Regions from separate parts of the Brevibacillus borstelensis genome, predicted to be linked through region 3. Evidence: predicted binding sites of a transcription regulator. Region 3 holds the regulator's gene; each other region holds the start of a gene.

Region 1 (5,021 bases), 2.1 Mb from region 3:
CTGGAAATTCACCCCGAGACCGCTGAACGCTACGGCCTCCAAAACGGAGAGACGGTTTTGCTGAAAACCCGGCGGGGAGAAGCTCCCTACAAAGTGAAAGTCATCGCGGCAATCCGACCGGATACGGTCTTTGTCCCTTATCACTGGGGCAAGCATGAATCGATCAACCTATTGACCAATCCAGCGCTTGATCCGTACAGCAAGATGCCAGAGTTCAAGGCATGCGCCGCACAACTCATCAAGCTGGGGAGGGAGGAGCGCCGCCATGGGTAAGCAAGTGCTCTACATTGAAATGGACAACTGCATTGGCTGTCGAAGCTGTCTGGCTGCCTGCACGCAGTGCGGAGGTCATGACAATCGCAACCGCAACTACGTAATGGACGTCGATCCTTTTCACACGCGGCAAACGATCCCGCTGATGTGCCTGCATTGCGTCAATCCGGCTTGTGCCCGCAGCTGTCCGGCGCAGGCAATCCAGATCGCCGACAACGGCGCTGTCCTCTCGGCGCTGGTCGAAAAGTGCATCGGCTGCCAGAATTGTACGATCGCCTGCCCCTACGGTATCCCGAAATTTGATCAGGAGCAAAACCTGATGTACAAATGCGATCTTTGCTACGACCGTACAAAGGACGGCATTCCGCCCATGTGCGCATCTGTCTGCCCGACCAACACCCTGCAGTGGATCGACGAAGCGGAGCTCGCACGGAAACAGGAGCAGCACCTCCTGTCCAACGGCAAATGGGTTGCAAGCCAGCCGTTCAATCCGCTTGAGGGCGAAACAAACGTGAGGATCAGCTTGCCAGGCATTCTGCAGGGAAGGGAGAAGCTCTTTTAGCCGAATCTGCGTCATTCGAGGTAAAGGCGACAAGCGTTACGGATACATCTTGAATGCGGCGGCTGCCAAGCAACAGAGCCGAACGGAGCGATTGCTTTGAAAAGGGGGAAGGACAGGATGAGTGACGACAAAAGAAGGAACGTGCCGGAGCGGGACGACAATTATACGCACAATATCCATCGGTCGAATGAACGTTCGCTGGACCGCAGGGCTTTTATGAAAACGGTGCTGGGCGGTGTCGGATTGTTCGCAGTCTCCACATTGCCTTGGGGGACGCTGGCTGCCAAACAATTGCTGGCGCCGGGAAGCGGGAAATACCCCCGGAAAAAGATCGTCGAAGCGGAAGCTGTGAAAACAGGGGAGGCAGTGGAATTCTTCTATCCAAGCGACCACGAAGGGGCATTGCTTGTACGGGTAGGAGAGGACGAGTGGAGGGCCTATCAAAATGCCTGCACTCATTTAAAATGTCCGGTTTTCTGGAGTACAGAAAAAAACGAGCTGCTTTGCCCGTGCCACCACGGCAAATTTGACGTCATGACCGGCGAGCCGTTAGCCGGGCCGCCGAGAAGGGCGCTGCCCGAAATAGAGCTGGAGATCGAAGGGGGAAGTATTTACGCAATCGGGGTGAAACCGTATGAAACATAATGTCAGAGGCATCATCCTGCTGGCTTTGGTGCTTTTGGGTAGCATCATTTGTACACAGTATACGGTGAATATGTACTTCGCCGAGCGATATGAAGTGAGCGTTATGCTTTCAGTTGTCAATCTTCTGCTGTTTCCGCTTGCATATATGATTTATCGGCGAGAGCGGGGGCGGGAGTAGGAAAAAGAGTCAGAAGTGAGTCAGTTTAGTGAGTCAGAACTGAGTTAGAATAGGTCAGAACTGAGCCGAAAAGTGCGTCAGTAGAGAGTCGCAAGAGACAGACAGCGGCTTGCCAGGCAATCGAACACCCTGCCAATGGAGACGGCAGGGTGCTTTTTGCTTGCAGCTATATTTGGCAAATTTCCGGCGGGCAATCGTCACAGCAAATCGTTTCCTTCAGATAGGTCAGATCCTTGATCAGGATATGTCCATGCGGCAGCAAATCAATCACTTGCTGCTTCTTCAGGTCTGACAGCATCCGGTTTACGCTTTCTCTGGTCAAGCCGATAAAATGAGCAAGGTCACGGTTGGTCAAAGAAAGATTGATATAAATGCCCTCGGACCGCTCTTCTCCGTAAGTATTGCACATGCGAATCAACGTGGAATACAAGGCGCCGACTTTTCCGTTCAACAACAGGTCGCGGAATTTTGATTGCATGCGCCGGTTCATGATTCCCATCCAACGCATGAAGTCTACGCAATACTCCCCGTTTTTTATCAGAATCTGTTCCAGGCCAGCGCGCGGGATCACTCGGACCGCTCCGTCTTCCAGTATGGCCGCGCTGGCAGTGTGGACCAGCTCTGCTTCAAACAAGCCGGCCAACCCGACGAGCTCGCCTGAACCGAATACTTGCAGGGTAAGCTCTTTTCCATCAACCGTGGTCTTCGTCAGCTTTACTTGCCCGGACGAGATGAGATAAAGGTATTCAGCAGGGTCGCCATCCATGTAGAGAACGGCTCCGGCCGGGAAATTTCTCTCCGTGGCGAGAGTATACAGCCTCGCCAGGAAGTCAGGCGAGATCTGCTGGACAAAGGTAAGGCTTTTAGCCAATCGCGCTCCCCCATTTCATACGAGCAGACGTCGATACTTGTTGAGTAGTCCAAACCATTCTATCGGATGGAGCTGTGGAAATGCAGTGACTACAGTCACATTTCAAGAAAAATCATGTATTTTTGAGCAGATTGTGACGATCCTCACTATGGAGGCGAGGAACGGGGTCTATCATGAATGTTGTGGAAAGGGGGGAATGTGCGACATTGCTGCGATATTTTCGCGGGGAACACGACCATTTGTTGCAGCAGCTAGAAACACTGAAAAAACTCCTATACTCCGGTTCCAATTGGGATGCGGAGAAGGAAGAGCAGATTGTGGCCCTTACAGCCGACCTGGTGCAAAATATGCTCCACCACTTTACGGAAGAGGAAGAGATTTTGTTTCCTCTGATCACACAAGCGAACCTTACCCTTGTTCACCCGGTCTCTGCAATGAAAAAGGAGCACGAACGGATTCGCGCCACCCTTCTGCAGCTTCAATCTGAAACGGAATGCTGTCAAAAGACCAAACAGAGCAGCCACCGGCTGATTGCCTTGATGCGTGAGGCGTGGCAGCTCGTTTTGGACCACCTGAGCAAAGAAAATCTGATGTTAATTCCGATGGCCAATCAATTGCTGCATGAAAACGAAAGGGAAGCCGTGTTGAAAAAGGTAGGCAGAAAATAACGTGAGATGATACAGGTTGAATCAGCCCGTACCGGTTATGCAAGGGACGGGCTTTTTGCCGTTATTCATAAGAGTCGCAAGCAGGGTACAGGAGATTGTCGGAGCTGTTCGAAGAAAATAATGTTGCAGACTCGGAAAGATACTGGCGGAACCGAGGAGTAAATGGTATGGCATTATAAACGAAAAGTGCAGACAAAGGCCTTCATAACAAAATGAATCATCCAACATTTTGTGATAATGAAAGCGCAAGATCTTGAAACGTAAGTTCCCCTATACTAAAAATGCAAATTTGAATGGCAATGAGTTGTGACGAAAATGGGGGAACGAGCATGAGTAACAAGGCAGAAGGATTGTTAACGAACACAGATTTTCGCAGGCTCTGGATTGGGCAAACTGCATCACAGTTTGGGACTCAGGTAGCATTATTAGGAATGCCATTAGTGGCAGCTCTCTATTTAGGGGCCAGTCCCATGCAAATGGGGTTGCTTGGTTTTGCCGAGTATGCGCCATTTATCATTTTCGGTTTGCTCGCTGGTGTATGGATAGACAGATTTCCCCGGCGACCCATTCTTGTCGCCGCTAACTTTTTCAGGGGTGCATTACTGCTCATTGTGCCGCTGACAGCCTTGATTGGATTCCTGAATATGACAGTTCTATATTTGGTAGCCTTCATAGTGGGTATCTGTACTGTCTTTTTTGATGTTGCCTATACATCCTTTTTGCCTTCCGTCGTGAGCAAGGAGCAGCTTGTTGATGGAAATAGCAAACTAGAGACAAGTAAATCTGCCGCACAAATTGCTGGGCCGGGTTTATCAGGTGGATTGGAACAGGTAATCACCGCTCCTTTTGCAATATTGTTCACGTCGGTATCCTTTTTTGTATCCGCTGTGTACATAGCCCGGATTCGCAAGTTGGAGAAAGTCGTGACAGATGCGAAAAAACCAAAAAACATGTGGCTGGAAATGAAAGAAGGGCTGCATACGGTTTACACAAAACCGTTGCTGTGGGGAGTGGTGCGCTGCTCAACAGTCTTTAACCTTTCCTGGAATGTTATTTTTAGTGTTTATGTTCTATATGCATCGCAGGAACTCAAAATCAGTGCGAGCATTCTCGGCATCATTTATGGAACGCTAGGAGTAGGGTACCTATTTGGCTCTCTGCTTGCCCAAAGGGCTGTACATCGTTTTGGAGTAGGTCCGACAATTGTGGGTTCCGCTACGATCGCAGCAAGTGGCGGTTTGCTTGCTCCATTAGCAGTAGGATCAGAATTAAGTATTGCGTTGATTATGATGCTCGGACAGCTTCTTTTCGGAATGGGGGTCTCAATGTTTAGCATTAGTACCATCAGTTTACGTCAAGTAATTGTACCCGATGCCCTGCAAGGTCGCGTGAACGCTACATTTCGATTTATCTCGTGGGGTTCTTTACCTCTTGGTTCGTTAATGGGAGGGATGATCGGGGGAGCAATGGGTTTACGGTTCGCTTTATTTGCGGGTGGCATTGGATTGTTAGCTTCGGCTTGTACATTATGGTTCACCCCATTTTTACAGCTACGCGTGAAATCATTTCACGAATTAACATTGGAAAAAGATGTGTCTATAAAGAGCCAAGGAGTGACGTAAGAAGTATCCAACCAACGGGATCGATAGCTTTAATAAAGCTGCGGGAGTCTGGGACTTTGTTTTCTGGTCCGTGGCTTCCGCTGTTTTATTTGGGAGCAAATCAACGGATACAGTCTAAAACTTTATTTTCTGCGAACAGAAGCAGAATACAACAGCTCCTGCCATAATTTAACATGGTCAAACTTTGCCTATATCCTTTATA
Region 2 (5,021 bases), 2.1 Mb from region 3:
GGTACAGAGCCATGCATACGCCGGCAATGACCATGAAGGCGGAAATATTCAGCGCATTGTAAAACAGGTAGGCGAGCAGACCGTCTGCTTTGATTTTCATTACGTCGATGCCCATCGCGACGACGTGGTAATAGCCGTTGTCTTCCATCGTGAAGTACATCCAGCCAAACACCAGCGGGAACGTGACAAGCGCTGAGAGGATGCAGCCCCACCCCACCAGGAAGTGCTGTGTCCAGCGAAACCAGCCGCGATTCCAGATGAAGCGGTACGTGAGCAGATGCTCCGCCGACGTTTTGCTCGTACCGCGGCGAAACAGCAGCTTGAGGCCCTTTTTCAAAATCAGCTTGGTGGGCGGCCGCTCCGCCCAGGCGGAGAAACGGTACAGAAACCCGCCGATAAACACCAGCGTCCCGACGATGTAGCCGTACAGGGCCAGGTCGATATGCGTAAAGAATCGAGATCCCAAATAGCTCAACACAAACAGGATACAGACGATGACAAATGCCCTTTGAGCCAATGTGGAAGCAAACGCGTGATTCACGGGAAACCCTCCTTCTCTTTCGGGAAAGCGTTCGTTCTCTTGACGGCTTCATTCTATCAACCCGGCCTTTTGCCGGTTGTGATGTTTGTCACTTGCGTCGGCCCGGGACGGCCTCTTTTGTCGAATCCTGCTCGTTTTGTCATCACTTCTTCACAAACCGGTCGGCTCGTACTTACAAGTCCGTACATGAAAAAAGACAGGCACATACGACCGCCTGTATGCGTCTGCCTGTATTTGTTTGTCTGTCACCCCTTTATCTTTCTTCCATGGAAGCTGTATCGTTCTTTCGCCCAGCTTTACACACCTCTACCCTCAACTTCTGCCTCACCCGCCGCCCTTTTCACCCGGAAGCCTTTTCTGCTCTTTGCTGGGTCACATCGCTAAACATCCCGGCATAGTACTTCACCTCACCGACGTCATTGCGGATCGCGCTGATCGTGAGCCACTCCAAAAACAGGCCATTGTCTTTTCGCTTGTTCCATATCTCCCCGGCCCAATACCCCTGCTCCTCAATCGCTTTCCACATCCTGTCGTAAAACGCCCGATCTTGTTTGCCGGACTTGAGTATGCTGGGGTTCTTGCCGATGACCTCCTCTTTTTTGTAACCGGTCACTTGTTCAAATGCAGGATTCACAAACGTAATCGTCCCTTTTTTATCCGTAACGACGATCGCCTCGACCGTGTTTTCCACGATGCTGAGGGCGAGCGTAAGCCGATCCTGGTAGTACATCCACATCACCATGATGAAGCAGCAGAGCGCCACCTGGGAAAGCGCCATGAAGCCGATCGCGTAATGTCCGGTCAGATTGAACAACAGGGTCAGCATCAGCGGCGGGAAAAAACCGCCCAAACCGCCCATGGCGGAGACAATTCCGTTTACAATTCCCGCTTGCTTGGAAAAATACATCGGCACCAGTTTAAAGACGGCTCCGTTTCCGATACCCGCGCAGGCCGCAATCACCAGACAGCCTACTGTATACAAATGGATCGACAGCGAGAAGGACAGCAGGATGCCCGCAGCGGTCATTCCGGCAAAGACGACCAGCAGCACCTTGAACGAATCCCAGCGGTCACCGAGCCACCCGCCTATCGGGCGGGCCAGCGTAGCGAGGACGATAAATCCTGCCGTGCGCAGCCCCGCATCCACTTTGTCCAGTTCAAAATGGGCGACCAAAAAGTTAGGCAAATAGACGGTAAAGGCCACAAACGAGCCGAACGTAACGAAGTAGAAGAGACTTAAAAACCAGAGTCTTTCGTTTTTGTAGACGCTTTTGATCTGCTCCTTCAAGGAAACGGTTACCCGCGGTTCCGCTTTATCGCCGAGCAAGAGATTCAGCGCCGCAAATCCGGCTAGCAGCACCATGTACAGTTGAACCGTTGCCGACCATCCCCAATAGCTTGCGATGACAGGCGCCCCGAAAGAGCTGATCGCTGTCCCGATATTGCCCATTCCGTATATCCCGTTGACGGAGCCCAGCTTTTCCTTTGGATAATACTTGGGAAGCGACGTCACCCCGACTGAAAAGACCGCTCCCGAGATGCCCAGAAACAGTCCTCCGATCATCAGGTCGGCTGCACTCGTAGCCTCGCTGATGTAATACACGGGGACCAACAGGATCAAAAAACTGATGGCAAACAGCAGCCTCGCCCCGTAACGGTTCGCCAGATAGCCGACCGGTATCCGCAAAAGGGAACCGAGCAAAACCGGAATGGCCGTAATCCAGGCGATTTGCCCCTGTTCGAGCGACAAGCTTTCTTTCATAAATGGCATCAATGATGATAGGATCACCCAGACCATAAACCCGACGACCAGACTGGCGGTCTGCAGCGGCAATTGTATTTTCTTTACCATGAGCACTCATCCTCCTTGAGGAAGTTACACCCTCATGGTAATTGAATTTGGAGCAGGAGATTGTGATAAATCTCACAGGTGCCCTCTCTTCGTTTATGAAGACAACAAAAAGGGGTGGCATAGGCCACCCCGTATATCAATGTGGGAGGGAAGTAGTTTGAAAGCACTCAGACGCGACTTGAACGTTATGTCGTACTAGATGTACAGCTTAGTTGCCGGAACCCGTTGAAGCAGCTGGGTCGGTTGTACCACCTTCAGTTTTGCTTGCATCAGCATCTCCGGACTGAGAATCAGCCGAACCTGTCGATGCATCGGAAGAACCTTTCGACGCATCCGTTGAATCGGTTGTGGAATCCGATCCAGTCGACGCATCAGAAGACCCCGGTGTGGAATCCGAAGCTCCCGTCGACGCGTCAGGAGTCGATTGATCTTGGGAAACAGAACTATCTGTAGACTGATCAGTTTCGGTTGTGGAGGAAGAGCCAGGGGTCGTTGCGCTTCCGTCTTGTTGTGTCGCTGGTTCCGGGTTGCTGGTCGGGCTGGAGCAAGCCACCAAGCTGCCGGACAGAAGAAGTGCGACTGCCGCTAAGGATATCCATCGTTTGTTCATGATTGAACTCCCCTTTCCTGTCTTTACTTTGTGACTTCTTTCGGCCACATGTATATCGTAGCTGGGAAAGATGATCATCCTGTGAGGAGAGTGGGAAAAAACCATGAACAAAATATGAAAAAACGATGACCTTCTCAAACTGTCAGACTGTCAGGAAACCGACCGTTCGCAGTTCAGTGCCGGCAGCCGGACGATAAACACGCTTCCCTTCCCCGGCTCGCTCTCCAGTGTTACCTGTCCGTCGTGCAGCTCAACCAATTCTTTGACGATCGCAAGTCCAAGCCCTGTCCCCTTGTTCTTTTTGGAACGGCCGCGGTCAACCTTGAAAAAGCGCTCCCAGATCCGCTCCTGATCGTCCGGCGAGATGCCGATCCCCGTATCGCTGACGGAGATTTCCACCCACTGTCCATCGCTTCGGGCCGAGAGGCGAATCGTCCCCTCATCGGTGAACTTGATCGCATTTTTCACGAGGTTTTTCAAAATTTGTGCGACCCTGTCTTTATCGGCGTACACCTTGGGAAGGCCCTTCGGCTGCTCTACGATGATCTCAATGCCCTTTTCCTCGGCTTCCGGGCTGAAGGAAAACGCCACCTTGTTCATCAGCGTTTCCACATCAACAGGGAATTTCGCCAGCGTTACTTCATTGTTCTCCAGTTTCATCAAGTCCATCAGATCATCGACCAGCCGACTGATGTGCAAGGTCTCCGAATACATGACCGCGTAGTATTTCTGACGGGATTCCTCTTCCTCGACCAGCCCGTCCTGCAGCGCCTCCAAAAAGCCTTGCATCGCCGTCAGCGGCGTCCGCAATTCATGCGAGACATTCGCAAGAAAATCGTTCCGAACTTGCTCCAGGTGCTGCCGCTCCTGTTCTACACGCTCCAATTTGCCGGCGAGCGTATTGATCGTCTGGGCCAGGTCGCCAATCTCGTCGGCAGTGTCTACCTGTACACGTTCGGAGTAGTTCCCCCGTCCGATCTCCGCTGTCGTCCGTTCGATATTTCTGAGCGGCCTGGAAATGGACCAGGACAAATACGAAACCATCGCCGTAGACAAGAGCACGCCAAACAAGGTCGCCCAGAGAATCGTTTCCCTCATCTGGGCAAAGGTCCGCTCCACTCCCTCAATCGGCGCATGCAGAATGATCCCCCCGTACACCTTTTCCCCTTTGCCCCAAGGGATAGATACGGATAGCATCGGATCTTCCAAGCCTTCCATCTTTAACTCCGTAACCGCATTCTTTCCTTTTAATACGGAATCGGCAATGGAGTGGGCAACCGCTTTTCCCGTAAATACCTCATCCTTCATAGAAGTCGCCACAATCTTGCCTTTTTGGTCAAACAGCCAGATGCGCATGTTAAAGGACTCATCGAGCGAGGCCAATTTTCCAAGCAGTGCCGGGTTGATTACATTGCTGTCTTGGATGGCGGCATTCACTCGCTTCGCCTGACGAAGCATCTCTTCTTTTTGGGCACCGTAAATGTACTCCTTTGCGAGAAAGGAGATCAGGATGCCGGAAAAGCCCAAGCCGATGAGGACCGTAGCCAAAAAGCTGAACAGCAGACGGCGGAAGATGCTTTTTGACATCCCCATCATGCTTCATCCACTCCGAATTTGTAGCCGATCCCCCACACGGTGTGTATGCATTCATAAGGAAGCACCTGGAGCCTTTGCCTGATTTTTTTGACGTGCACATCAATCGTACGGGCATCTCCGAAATAGTCAAAACCCCATATCTGTTCCAATAATTGCTCACGTGAAAACACGGTGCCCGGTGACTTCGCCATGTGCACCAGCAGGTCAAACTCCTTTGGACGAAAACTGATTTTCTCGTCTGCAGCCAGCACTTCCCGTTTTTCAATATCAATCATGAGCCGATCAAAGGTAAGTACCTTCGCCGTATCCTCTTCCTGCTTTTCTCTCGGCTGCGTCCGTCTCAAGATCGCCCGGATCCGGGCCACAAGCTCCCGGGGACTGAACGGTTTGGTTACATAATCATCGGCGCCCAGCTCGAGGCC
Region 3 (5,021 bases):
CCTTTACGAAAACGGAGAATGGCCGCTCCGTATCTTTGGTTACCTGATCCAGCAAACTGGCAACGATCGCCCGGTCTGCCTCTTCTCGCTGTGTCGTCGAGATTACATGCGCTTCTTTTATATCCAGACGATTGTGAAGTTCTCCAAGCAAGGTGCCCAAGGCAAACAGGACGAGAAATAATGACGGAAGCCACCAGAGCTGTTTGGGCTTAATATACAAGTCCGTTCACCCCTGTCCCTTTTTCCTTATGCGTATGAATTCTGGGAAGGTTTTAGAACAGGACGGAAAACTTGCTAAACATACGACCCGGCACCTGGGCCATACTACAGATACACCCCGAGGAGGTGAGCGCGTGAAGCTGTCAAACCAAACGACATCTCCTGACCTCTTAGGGTCTATGCTGCAGGATTATCGCGTCTCCTGGGCAGCATTGTCTTCACCTCTAAGAGCATCGTCTCACTCATCCCCACTGGAATTTCGCCATACCTCGCTTGCGGAAGTATGGCGAAAATAAGTCGGCATGGTGACCAATCAAAATCCCTCTACCTACACCTACAACCTTTCTCCTGTCCCCCATGACAGGAGCCTTTTCCCTTATCGCTTCAATTGCTGAAACATCCGGTTGGCTTCAAAAATAACGCGCTCCTCGTCGACGGTGAGAAGCTCTCTGTTGCGCATCAGGAAAGAACCGGCCACAATCGTATCCTTAACATCGCGGCCATTTGCTGCGTACACGACATGGGACACGGGATCATGAGCCGGATGGAAATGCGCCTGATGACTGTCAAGCACAATCAAATCCGCTTGTTTCCCAGTCTCGATCGTTCCGAGTGTATCCGGCTGGAATACGCCCTCTGCGCCATAACGGGTTGCCATGCGCAGCGCTTCCTCGGCTGGAACTGCGACGGGGTCGTTGTTTACGCCCTTGTGCAAAATGGCAGCCAGCTTCAGCTCCTCAAACAGGTTGAGGTTGTTGTTGCTCGCGCTGCTGTCTGTTCCGAGGGAAACGTGAATCCCTTTTGCCAGCATTTTCGGTACTGGCGCCACTCCACTTGCCAGCTTCAGGTTGCTGACGATATTATGCGATACCTTCACGTGATAGTTTGCCAAGACGTCGATCTCTTCATCCGTGAGGTGAACGGCGTGGGCGAGCAAAGTTGGACGATTGAAGACACCCAGCTTTTCCAGGTGAGCAACCGGGCGAACCCCATAATCCTTTACATTCTGACCAACTTCCCACTCCGTCTCCGACATGTGGATATGGATCGGCAGAGACAGCTCCTCCGCTTTTTCCACAATTTGTGTGATAAATTCCGGCGGGCAAGTGTACGGAGCATGTGGAGCCATCATGACGGTCACGCGTCCATCCGCCTGGTTATGCCATTCACGGGCGAAAGAAACGGCATCCCGCAGCTTTGCCTGACGCTCTTCCTCGGAGCAAAGGCCGATCATTCCGCGGCAGAGACGCGCTCTCATCCCGGACGCTTGCACGGCTTTTGCCACTTCATCCATATGATCATACATATCGACGAATGTCGTCGTACCGGTCCGAATCATTTCGATAAGGGATATGTATGTGCCCCATTTCACATGCTCGGACGTGAATTGTGCCTCCAGCGGCCACATTTTGTCTTCGAGCCACTGCTGGAGCGGCAAGTCATCCGCATAACCGCGGAGCAGCGACATTCCTGCGTGCCCGTGTGTATTGATGAAGCCTGGCAGCACATAATCCCCTTTCAGATCAATCACTTCGTCATAGCCGGAGAGATCATCGGGGGTCGGACCGACGTACGTAATACCCGCTCCTTCAAATCCGACAGCTCCGTCCTGAATCACTTCATTTTGGTCATTTGCGGTAATTACCGTTGCATGGGTCAATATGGTCTTTTTCATCGTTACACTCCATTCTTACGTCAAGTAATAAGCAAGGCTCTGCAAACTGGATGTCACATCGGCATAGTGGATCCTGACATCGCGTTCGGTGCGAATCGTGGTGGGAGCAAAATTCAAAATCCCTTCAATCCCGGCCTCAAACAGCAGGTTGGCGACCGACTGGGCCGCCGCTGCTGGCACTGTTAGGATGGCAAGACGAATTTTCTGCTCTTTCACGGTCTGAATCAGCTCTTCCAGTGGCTGAATGGTGATTCCCGCGAGCACTTTTCCGCATTTGGCCGGGTCATTGTCAAAGATAGCCGCAATCCGCATGTAATCCTCTACCTGCGCATTGTAATTGCTAATGGCGTGTCCCAGATGCCCGGCCCCGATCAGCGCCACGCGAATTTCCTCGCTCAATTTTAAGATCTGACGGATTTTTTCTACCAAATAGTTCACGTCATAGCCGATGCCCTTTTTGCCGAAATCCCCAAAGGAAGAGAGATCTTTTCTGATTTGGGCAGGGTTGACGTCGAGATTTTTGCCCATCTGCTGGGAGGACACCGTCGTCACGCCCACTTGCTGCAGATAGCTTAGGTAGCGCAGATAAATCGGCAACCGGCGCACAACCGCTTCCGAAATCTTTTCACTTTTGGCCACGTACGGTCGATCCTCCTTACTTTTTTCTTTTCAAAACGCGATAATCCTTTCCATTGGAGAGGATCGTGATGGTTCCGTTCTGACTGGTAATGTAGGTCTCAGCCCAGGATTCGCCGAGCCGCTCCAGCACTTCTTCCTGGCCATCCTTTAGCTTTTCTCTCGGCTTTCCGGTTAAAATGACCGCCACTTGCGGATCCACCTTGCTCAAAAATGGCTGCGAGGAAGCCTGATTGCTGCCTTGAGCAGCAACCTTCAAAACCGCTGCTTTCAATTGATCTGCGTGTTTCTCAAGCAGCCTCTCCTCGGCCTTTTCATTCATCGCACTGGCGAAGAGAAAAGACAACTTGTCATGCCGCAATTGAAAGACAAGGGAGTTGTCTTGCGGAGACAGGAACAGCGGTTCACTCGGGTGCAGGACCTGGAGCATCACGTCTTCGTCCAGTCTGATTGCTTCTCCGTCAGTAACAGTCACTGCCTTTTTTGCTGCTTTGAGCGGGGCCGCGTTGCGAATCGAAGACTCAATCGGACGGGGCAAAATGACGTTCTCTACAAGCACCCGCTCCACAAGAAAAGCGAAGCCCCCTGCGTGCCCCGGCAAATCATTTGTCAAGACCACGTAATCCAACCGGGTAATTTTCCGTTCGGTCAGCGCCGCAAACAAGCGGGGCCAATCCTCAGCGCTTCCGGTATCAACGAGCATGTTTTTTCCATTCGGCAATCGAATCAAGGTTGCTTCCCCGTGCGGCAGCTCCAGATAGTGGATGACAAGCCCGATGAATTCACTCTCGTCTTCACTTGCGAACGGATCTTCTACTTTTACCGCCTTTTGCAAGTGGTTGTCGATCGAGCAGCCGGGTATCAAAAGCATTGTGACAGCCAACACCAACAGCCAAGCTCTTCCCGCTTTCCACAGCATTTATTTTATCACCTATATCCCTGTGAGACTATTGATTCATTTTATGAATCAGACAGGGATTGCATGCCCCGAAGAAACGGAGCGATGTCTTCGCGCAGGGTTGTCCAGGGGCCTGTTCTCGTATCGAAAGGTGGGAGCGATTTGAGAAACGAGCGTCCGTAGCGGGATTCCACGATGCGTGTATCAAGCACGACAACTACACCGCGATCGTCCTGGTGGCGGATCAGTCTTCCGACCCCTTGTTTGAATTGGATGACAGCCTGAGGCAAAGCGATCGACATAAACGCGTTTTTGCCCTGCTCTTTTACCTGCTCTGCCCTCGCCTGATAAATCGGGTGGTTCGGCGGAGTAAACGGAAGGCGTACAATCACCAGACAGCTCAATGCCTCGCCCTGGATATCTACCCCTTCCCAGAAGCTGCTCGTCCCCAGGAGAACGCTGTTTGTTTCTCTCTGGAACATGCGCACCAGCTTTGTCCGGTTGTTGCTGTCGATTCCGTGTCCGAGCAGTGTATAAGGCTCGTTGTCCAGTTGTTCCTTCAAGCCTTGGTACACCACACGCAGCATCGAATAGGAGGTGAACAGGATCATTGTCCGGCCGCCTGCTGCCCTGATGGCATCCACGCATCCCTGAATCACGGCCTCGAGGTACTGCTGCTCGCTCTCTTTGCCCAATGTAGGCAGATCGGATGGAATCAGCAGGAGCCCTTGCTTTTCATAACAGAACGGAGACGGCAGCTGGAGTGTTCGGACGCGCTCCTCTGGCAGCCGGTCGAGCCCCATCCTTTCCAGAATATATGAAAAGCTGTCTTTGACTGTCAGCGTCGCCGAGGTGAGAATCACGCTTCTGCGCTCGTCAAAAAGCGGTTCCGCCAAGCGTGTTGCCACTTGCAGCGGCGCAGCATGAAAGTACACTTGCTTTTTCGGGGTGCGAGACTCGATTTCCATCCAGCACACATACTCATCATCCGGCTCCAGGAGAAAGAAGTGAACCATTTCCATCCCTTCTTGCCACTCCTTCAGCAAGCCTGCAGCATCGGTATGAAGACTTTGCAGTTCAAAAGACGGCTTTTCGCCGGATGGCATGGAAGACAAAAGCGATTCCAGGTCAGACGCGTAGATCGACATCGATTCGATTACCCGCCGGGCCGTTTTTCGGATTCGCTCGTGCTTGCCGGAAAAAGACAGCGTCTGGTAACGGACCGTATCTCTTCCGGTATCGGAGGTCTCTTCTCCTCGGTCTGCCGCCCACTGATACAACAACTGCGTCAGTTGCTGGGCCTTTTCCTTGAGCCGGAGAAAATGCTCATTCATGCTTGCCCGCACCGAATTGACAGCCGCTGCCTTCTCATTTCCTGGCCAAGCCAAGAGCTGCTCGGCAAAACGGTGGAGATAGCTGCCCTCCTCCGGATTGGCTCGCTCCAGCAAAAACAAGAGCTGGGCCGTCGAAAATTGCTTGCCCAGATGGTGGGTTGCCACACTCTCCAAATGATGGGCCTCGTCAATGATCGTGATGTCATGAGCAGGCAGGATTCTTTTCTCAGCCTGCAGATCGCTGACGAGCAATGCGTGA
Region 4 (5,021 bases), 2.0 Mb from region 3:
CCGCTGCAAAAAGGTCGCCTGCTCCCGTTTTCCTGCACTCACGACAATCCTCTCCCTATCAATTGTTGCTTACCTGTTCTCTATTGCTCTGTCTCTCCCGGCCAAGCCAGCATTCCGCCTACCATATTGGCCGCGTCAAACCCGAGATTGGTCAAGTACTCGGTCGCCATGTGGCTGCGTGCTCCGCTCCGGCAGACGAGCACAACGGGCACGTCCTTGTCCAGCTCGTCTACGCGGTGCGGCAAAAAGCCGAGCGGAATCAGCCTGGCCTCCTTGATATGGCCGGCATTCCATTCTTCTACTTCACGCACATCTACGACTTGCAGCTCTTCTTTCGCCGCCAGCTTCTCCATCAGCTCCTGCGGGGTCATTTCCTTTACGCCTTGATCGCTCATCTGCAAACAGCCTCCTGTATGCTCAGGTTTTCACCTTGCTTTCACTGTCTCCCATCATACCATATGCGGACGCTATTTTTGAATCGGACGACCCTGCACGTACTTGGCGTCAAAAAGGAACAGCTTGAGCAGCAGCAAAAGCGACGGAATCAGCAGGAAAAGACCGGCGATCAGTCCGATCACCAGAGCCTTGCCCATCGCGGGGCTGTTGATGCTGTCCGTGATCGTAATGTACGGGTAGAGCAGGTACGGCAAATGGGCCATTCCATAGCCAAAGAACGCGAAGGCAAACTGCAGCATCACGAGAATGAACGCCCAGCCGTAGCTGCGCTTTTGCAACTGCAGGGCAAGCGCACCGCAAAAGCAGGCAAAGGACAAAAGGAACAGCCAGCTGATGTCCATCATCTTGTCAAAATGCTCCGGGTTGTGCCGGTGAATGGAAAGGAACACCAGGAAGCTGGCGAAGATCGTCGGCAGGCTCCAGGCAATCGCAAAGGAACGAAGCAGCTTGACCGCGGCTGTGTCTTTTGCCCGGTCCGCATAAAAGGTCAGGAAGCTCGCGCTGATGTACAGCACGCTCACCAGCGCAAGGGCTACGACCGACCACGAATACGAGCTGGTCAAAAGCTTGCCCATATTCAGGACGATTTCTCCGCCAGCCATCTGCTCGATATAGCCCCCTTCGGAAATTGTCAGGACCGTGGACAGGGAAGCCGGGATAAACAGCCCGGTCACGCCGTAGACGAACAAGTAGGCCGTGCTGTTGCGCGCTCCGTAATGGGCAAAGGCGTAGAACGACCCCCGGAGCGACTGCAGGACGAGAAAGATGCTGCCCGGTACAAGCAAGGCTGTTCCGTAGTAATACGCCGTATCCGGGAAAAACCCGATGAGCCCGACCATGAAGAAAATCAAAAAGACGTTCGTGACTTCCCACACAGGCGACAAATACCGTTCAATGATCGCGTTGACGATATGATCCCGCCGCGTGACTTTGCAGAAAAACGAGAAGAACCCCGCTCCGAAGTCAATCGACGCAATAATGATATAGCCGTACAAAAAGATCCACAGCACCGTAATGGCCAATGTTTCCAGAGCCATGTCGCATACCCTCCCTTCCCGCTACTTCAACTCGGCTTCAATCGGCTTGTTCTTGAACATCCGCTTCAACACAAGCGAGCAAACGATGGCCAAAAATGCGTACAGAAGACTGAACATCACCAGCATCTCACCGACGTTGTCCGCCGTCGTAGCCGCGTGCTGCGTTTTCATGTAGCCGACGAGAATCCACGGCTGCCGCCCGATCTCCGAAAAAATCCAGCCCAGCTCGATGGCGAGAATTGAAAGCGGCGCTCCCCAGAAAATCGCATGCAACAGCGGCCTCGGGACGTTCCCCTTTTTCCAGCGGCGAACAGCAAAATAGAGAAGCGGCACAACCAGCATGTACATCCCGATCGCCACCATGCCGTCAAAGAAGTAGTGGATAACCAGAGGCGGCCAAAGCTCGCGAGGAATTTGATCCAGCCCCATCACTTCGCCGTTTGGCGAACCGGTCGCGAGAATGCTGAGCGCATAGGGCAGCTTCACGGCTCCCTTCACTTCAAGCGTCTCCCGGTCCAGAACGCCGCCAAAGATCAGCTCGGCCTGCGGCTTCGTCTCAAAGTGCCATTCTGCTGCCGCCAGCTTGGCCGGCTGGTATTTGGCCAGGTACTTTCCGGCAAAATCGCCGTACAGGGCCGTCCCGAAGGAAAAAAGCAGCGCCAGGGCCACCGTGAAGTGAAGCGCTTTGCGGTAGTACTCGTGACGGTTGCCTTTGAGCAGCTTCCATGCAGCGATGGCGGCAAGGATAAAAGCAGAAGTTGCATACGAGGACAGAATCATGTGCCCCGCCTTTGTCGGCGTAGCCGGGTTGAACATGGCCGTGAGCGGCTGCACGTCGACGATAGCGCCATTTGCGAGCGTAAAGCCCTGCGGCGCATTCATAAACGCGTTCACCGTCATGATGAAGAAGGCAGAGGCCGTCGAGCCAATCACGACCGGGATGGAGAACAACCAGTGGATATACGGATTTTTAAAGCGGTCCCAGGTATACAAATAGATCCCCAGGAAAATCGCTTCAAAGAAAAAGGCAAACGTCTCCAAAAACAGCGGCAGCGCAATCGCCTCGCCGGCCACCTTCATGAAGCTTGGCCAAAGCAGGCTGAGCTGAAGCCCGATACAGGTGCCTGTCACGACACCGACCGCAACGGTCACGGTAAAGCCCTTTACCCAGCGGCGGGCCATCAGCGTGTACATTGGATCTTTGCGCCGGATGCCCAGCCATTCGGCAATCGAAATGATTACGGGAATGCCTACGCCCATAGCGGCAAAAATGATGTGAAACCCAAGCGTCAACGAGGTCAAGATACGAGCCAGCATCGTGTTGTCCAGTTCCATACGTTGTCTCCCCTCCCGAAAACAACATTTTCACAGTGGTTATATGTGAATGTGATCACAATCCTCTTTATCATATGGCTTGTGCATGCATTATGCTGTGAACAACGAAGGACGAATTGGTTACGGAAAAACGGCGAATTGGTTACGAAAATAAGGCGATGCTCGGTCATCGGCCAAAGCGCCTCTGCTGTGGTATGATTTGAAGCAACGAAACGGAAAAGGAGTGGTTGGGATGTCCGCATTTTGCACGTGCTCTTTTACTCGTATTCAAGAGGGATGGGGATCATAACTTCTTGTCTTCATTCAGAAAATTGTTTCCCTGTCCCCTCTTCATCTGAATGAACAGAAAGCAGGACAAACAGGGGGAATTTGATCATGAGCATGGAGATTTTCTTTGACATTCACAGCAATCTGCCCCGGGAAGGCCCCGGAAACAATGATTCGACCCGAAAAGCTTTTTCGTATGTCAAAAACATTCCGGGCGATGCTCGCATTCTCGATGTTGGCTGCGGTCCGGGCATGCAGACCATGGAGCTGGCAAAGCTTTCGGACGGCCCGATAACGGCAGTCGATACGCATCAGCCGTTTCTGGACGAACTGGCCCGGCGAGCTGCGGAAGCAGGGGTTTCCCATCGGATAACGCCTGTAAATGCCTCGATGTTTGCGTTGCCCTTTGAGCCTCTTTCCTTTGACGTGATCTGGTCGGAGGGAGCGATCTACATCATGGGCTTTGGCGAAGGGCTGCGGGCATGGCGTCCTCTGCTGAAATCAGGAGGATACCTGGCTGCAACAGAGCTTTGCTGGCTTCGGGATGAACGTCCTGACGAAGTGGAGCGGTTTTGGGCTGAGGCTTACCCGAGCATGAAAACGGTTGAACAAAACCTGCGGATAATCGCTGAGGCAGGCTACACCTTGCAGGAGCATTTTGTTCTGCCGGATTCGGCCTGGTGGGATGACTACTATGAACCGATGCGTGAGCGGATCAGTCATCTGCAGGATCGGTACAAGAACGACCGGGACGCGCTCGCGACGCTGAAAGAAGCCAGCCGGGAAGTTGAGCTGTACCGAAAGTATTCCAGCTATTACGGCTACGTGTTTTACGTGATGCAAAAGAGCGATTCAATCGACTGAGATGATCGCTGTTTGTAACAGACAAAGGGAAAGCCTCTAGCTCTCCTCTTTTTTCTCAGGCAACTTGTCCCAGATGACGATGTTTAGCGTGGCGATCGGTTCCAAAAAAAGCGCCCAAATTGCCAAGCGCTTGGCAATTTCTACGCCACAAAAAACGAAGAAAAACGGAGCTAGAGCGAGATCGCACTTTTTTGACCAAAAAACCCATTTTGTTCACGCCTGGCGGACAATTCTTATCGATCGCCAGGGCGTTAATTGCCGAAAACGGCAAAAAACGGCCGAAAATGGAGATTCGAACACAAGGTGACATAATACCGATATTTATTCAGCACCCTAGCGTAACTGACACAAATTTATGTAAGAAGATCCAGCATAGCGAAGCTTTTGAAAAAACCCCTTTGTCAATAGAGATTGAACTGTGACCCGTAAGATGGACACTTTAAAAAAGTGACCCTCTTGCGGGTCACAGTTCAAAAAGGGGGGATTAGTCATTTCTTCATGGTTTTCAGTTCTTTACACAAACGCTGCTGACTCATCAATACTCCAAACAGTGTAGCTCCTGACAGAAGAAGTAAAACTGTTATGATTGTGGCCATGTTCATTTCCTCCTTATCATTTGATATAATTGTGAGCAGAAAGAAATCGCCATTTTCTTTCTGCTATTTATTTTTCCAGGGAAGGATCGGATACTTCGGATTCTTCTTTTTTTTGACTTTCTTGCTCTTTGTTAGCTTGTAAGGACACGTTTACTATGTCCCGTATTTGAATGGTTAAACTTACATGTCGGTAAATAATGCAGATGGCTAAAACTGCAACAAGTCCAGCAATTATGGTGATCGTTGTTTCATTCATCCTTCCTCCTCCTTTTCTCTGATCATGATGAGATCAGTTCCAAAACTGCTAAATGTAAACTTTGCAGACTATCTTCGAGTGGCATACGTATAAACCACGTCATTTTTTCTAGTTCGGGTTGTAAGTATTTTAGTAAGGCTTCCTGCGCTTCCCGATTTCCTCGTTGCGCATCATGCACCAATTTGCAAAAAACATCATCTTCCAGCATTA

The links. Region 3 encodes Rex, which represses fermentation and respiration genes when NADH is low (regulators of the CRP and FNR family bind a similar motif). Its sites were predicted from a motif close to TTGTGAAATATTTCACAA; they were not measured.
Region 1: the regulator Rex is predicted to act here: its motif matches at 2,661-2,678, upstream of V5G20_RS25710 (hemerythrin domain-containing protein).
Region 2: the regulator Rex is predicted to act here: its motif matches at 2,454-2,471, upstream of V5G20_RS25745 (nitrate/nitrite transporter).
Region 4: the regulator Rex is predicted to act here: its motif matches at 2,872-2,889, upstream of V5G20_RS25190 (cytochrome ubiquinol oxidase subunit I).

The regions. Positions count from the first base shown of each region.
Region 1 is NZ_CP144922.1:5,355,924-5,360,944, reverse strand. It holds gene V5G20_RS25735 (molybdopterin oxidoreductase family protein) at 1-273, shown strand, start outside; gene V5G20_RS25730 (4Fe-4S dicluster domain-containing protein) at 266-835, shown strand; gene V5G20_RS25725 (Rieske 2Fe-2S domain-containing protein) at 953-1,480, shown strand; gene V5G20_RS25720 (hypothetical protein) at 1,470-1,658, shown strand; gene V5G20_RS25715 (Crp/Fnr family transcriptional regulator) at 1,825-2,529, opposite strand; gene V5G20_RS25710 (hemerythrin domain-containing protein) at 2,703-3,197, shown strand; gene V5G20_RS25705 (MFS transporter) at 3,527-4,819, shown strand.
Region 2 is NZ_CP144922.1:5,363,333-5,368,353, forward strand. It holds gene V5G20_RS25740 (hypothetical protein) at 1-541, opposite strand, end outside; gene V5G20_RS25745 (nitrate/nitrite transporter) at 882-2,393, opposite strand; gene V5G20_RS25750 (hypothetical protein) at 2,589-2,765, opposite strand; gene V5G20_RS25755 (sensor histidine kinase) at 3,154-4,599, opposite strand; gene V5G20_RS25760 (response regulator transcription factor) at 4,596-5,021, opposite strand, start outside.
Region 3 is NZ_CP144922.1:3,293,477-3,298,497, forward strand. It holds gene V5G20_RS15575 (hypothetical protein) at 1-220, opposite strand, end outside; gene V5G20_RS15580 (amidohydrolase) at 596-1,894, opposite strand; gene V5G20_RS15585 (redox-sensing transcriptional repressor Rex) at 1,910-2,533, opposite strand; gene V5G20_RS15590 (ComEC/Rec2 family competence protein) at 2,550-3,449, opposite strand; gene dinG (ATP-dependent DNA helicase DinG) at 3,491-5,021, opposite strand, start outside.
Region 4 is NZ_CP144922.1:5,247,205-5,252,225, forward strand. It holds gene V5G20_RS25175 (SCO family protein) at 1-42, opposite strand, end outside; gene V5G20_RS25180 (rhodanese-like domain-containing protein) at 81-395, opposite strand; gene V5G20_RS25185 (cytochrome d ubiquinol oxidase subunit II) at 468-1,493, opposite strand; gene V5G20_RS25190 (cytochrome ubiquinol oxidase subunit I) at 1,515-2,828, opposite strand; gene V5G20_RS25195 (class I SAM-dependent methyltransferase) at 3,204-3,959, shown strand; gene V5G20_RS25200 (hypothetical protein) at 4,623-4,811, opposite strand; gene V5G20_RS25205 (hypothetical protein) at 4,834-5,019, opposite strand.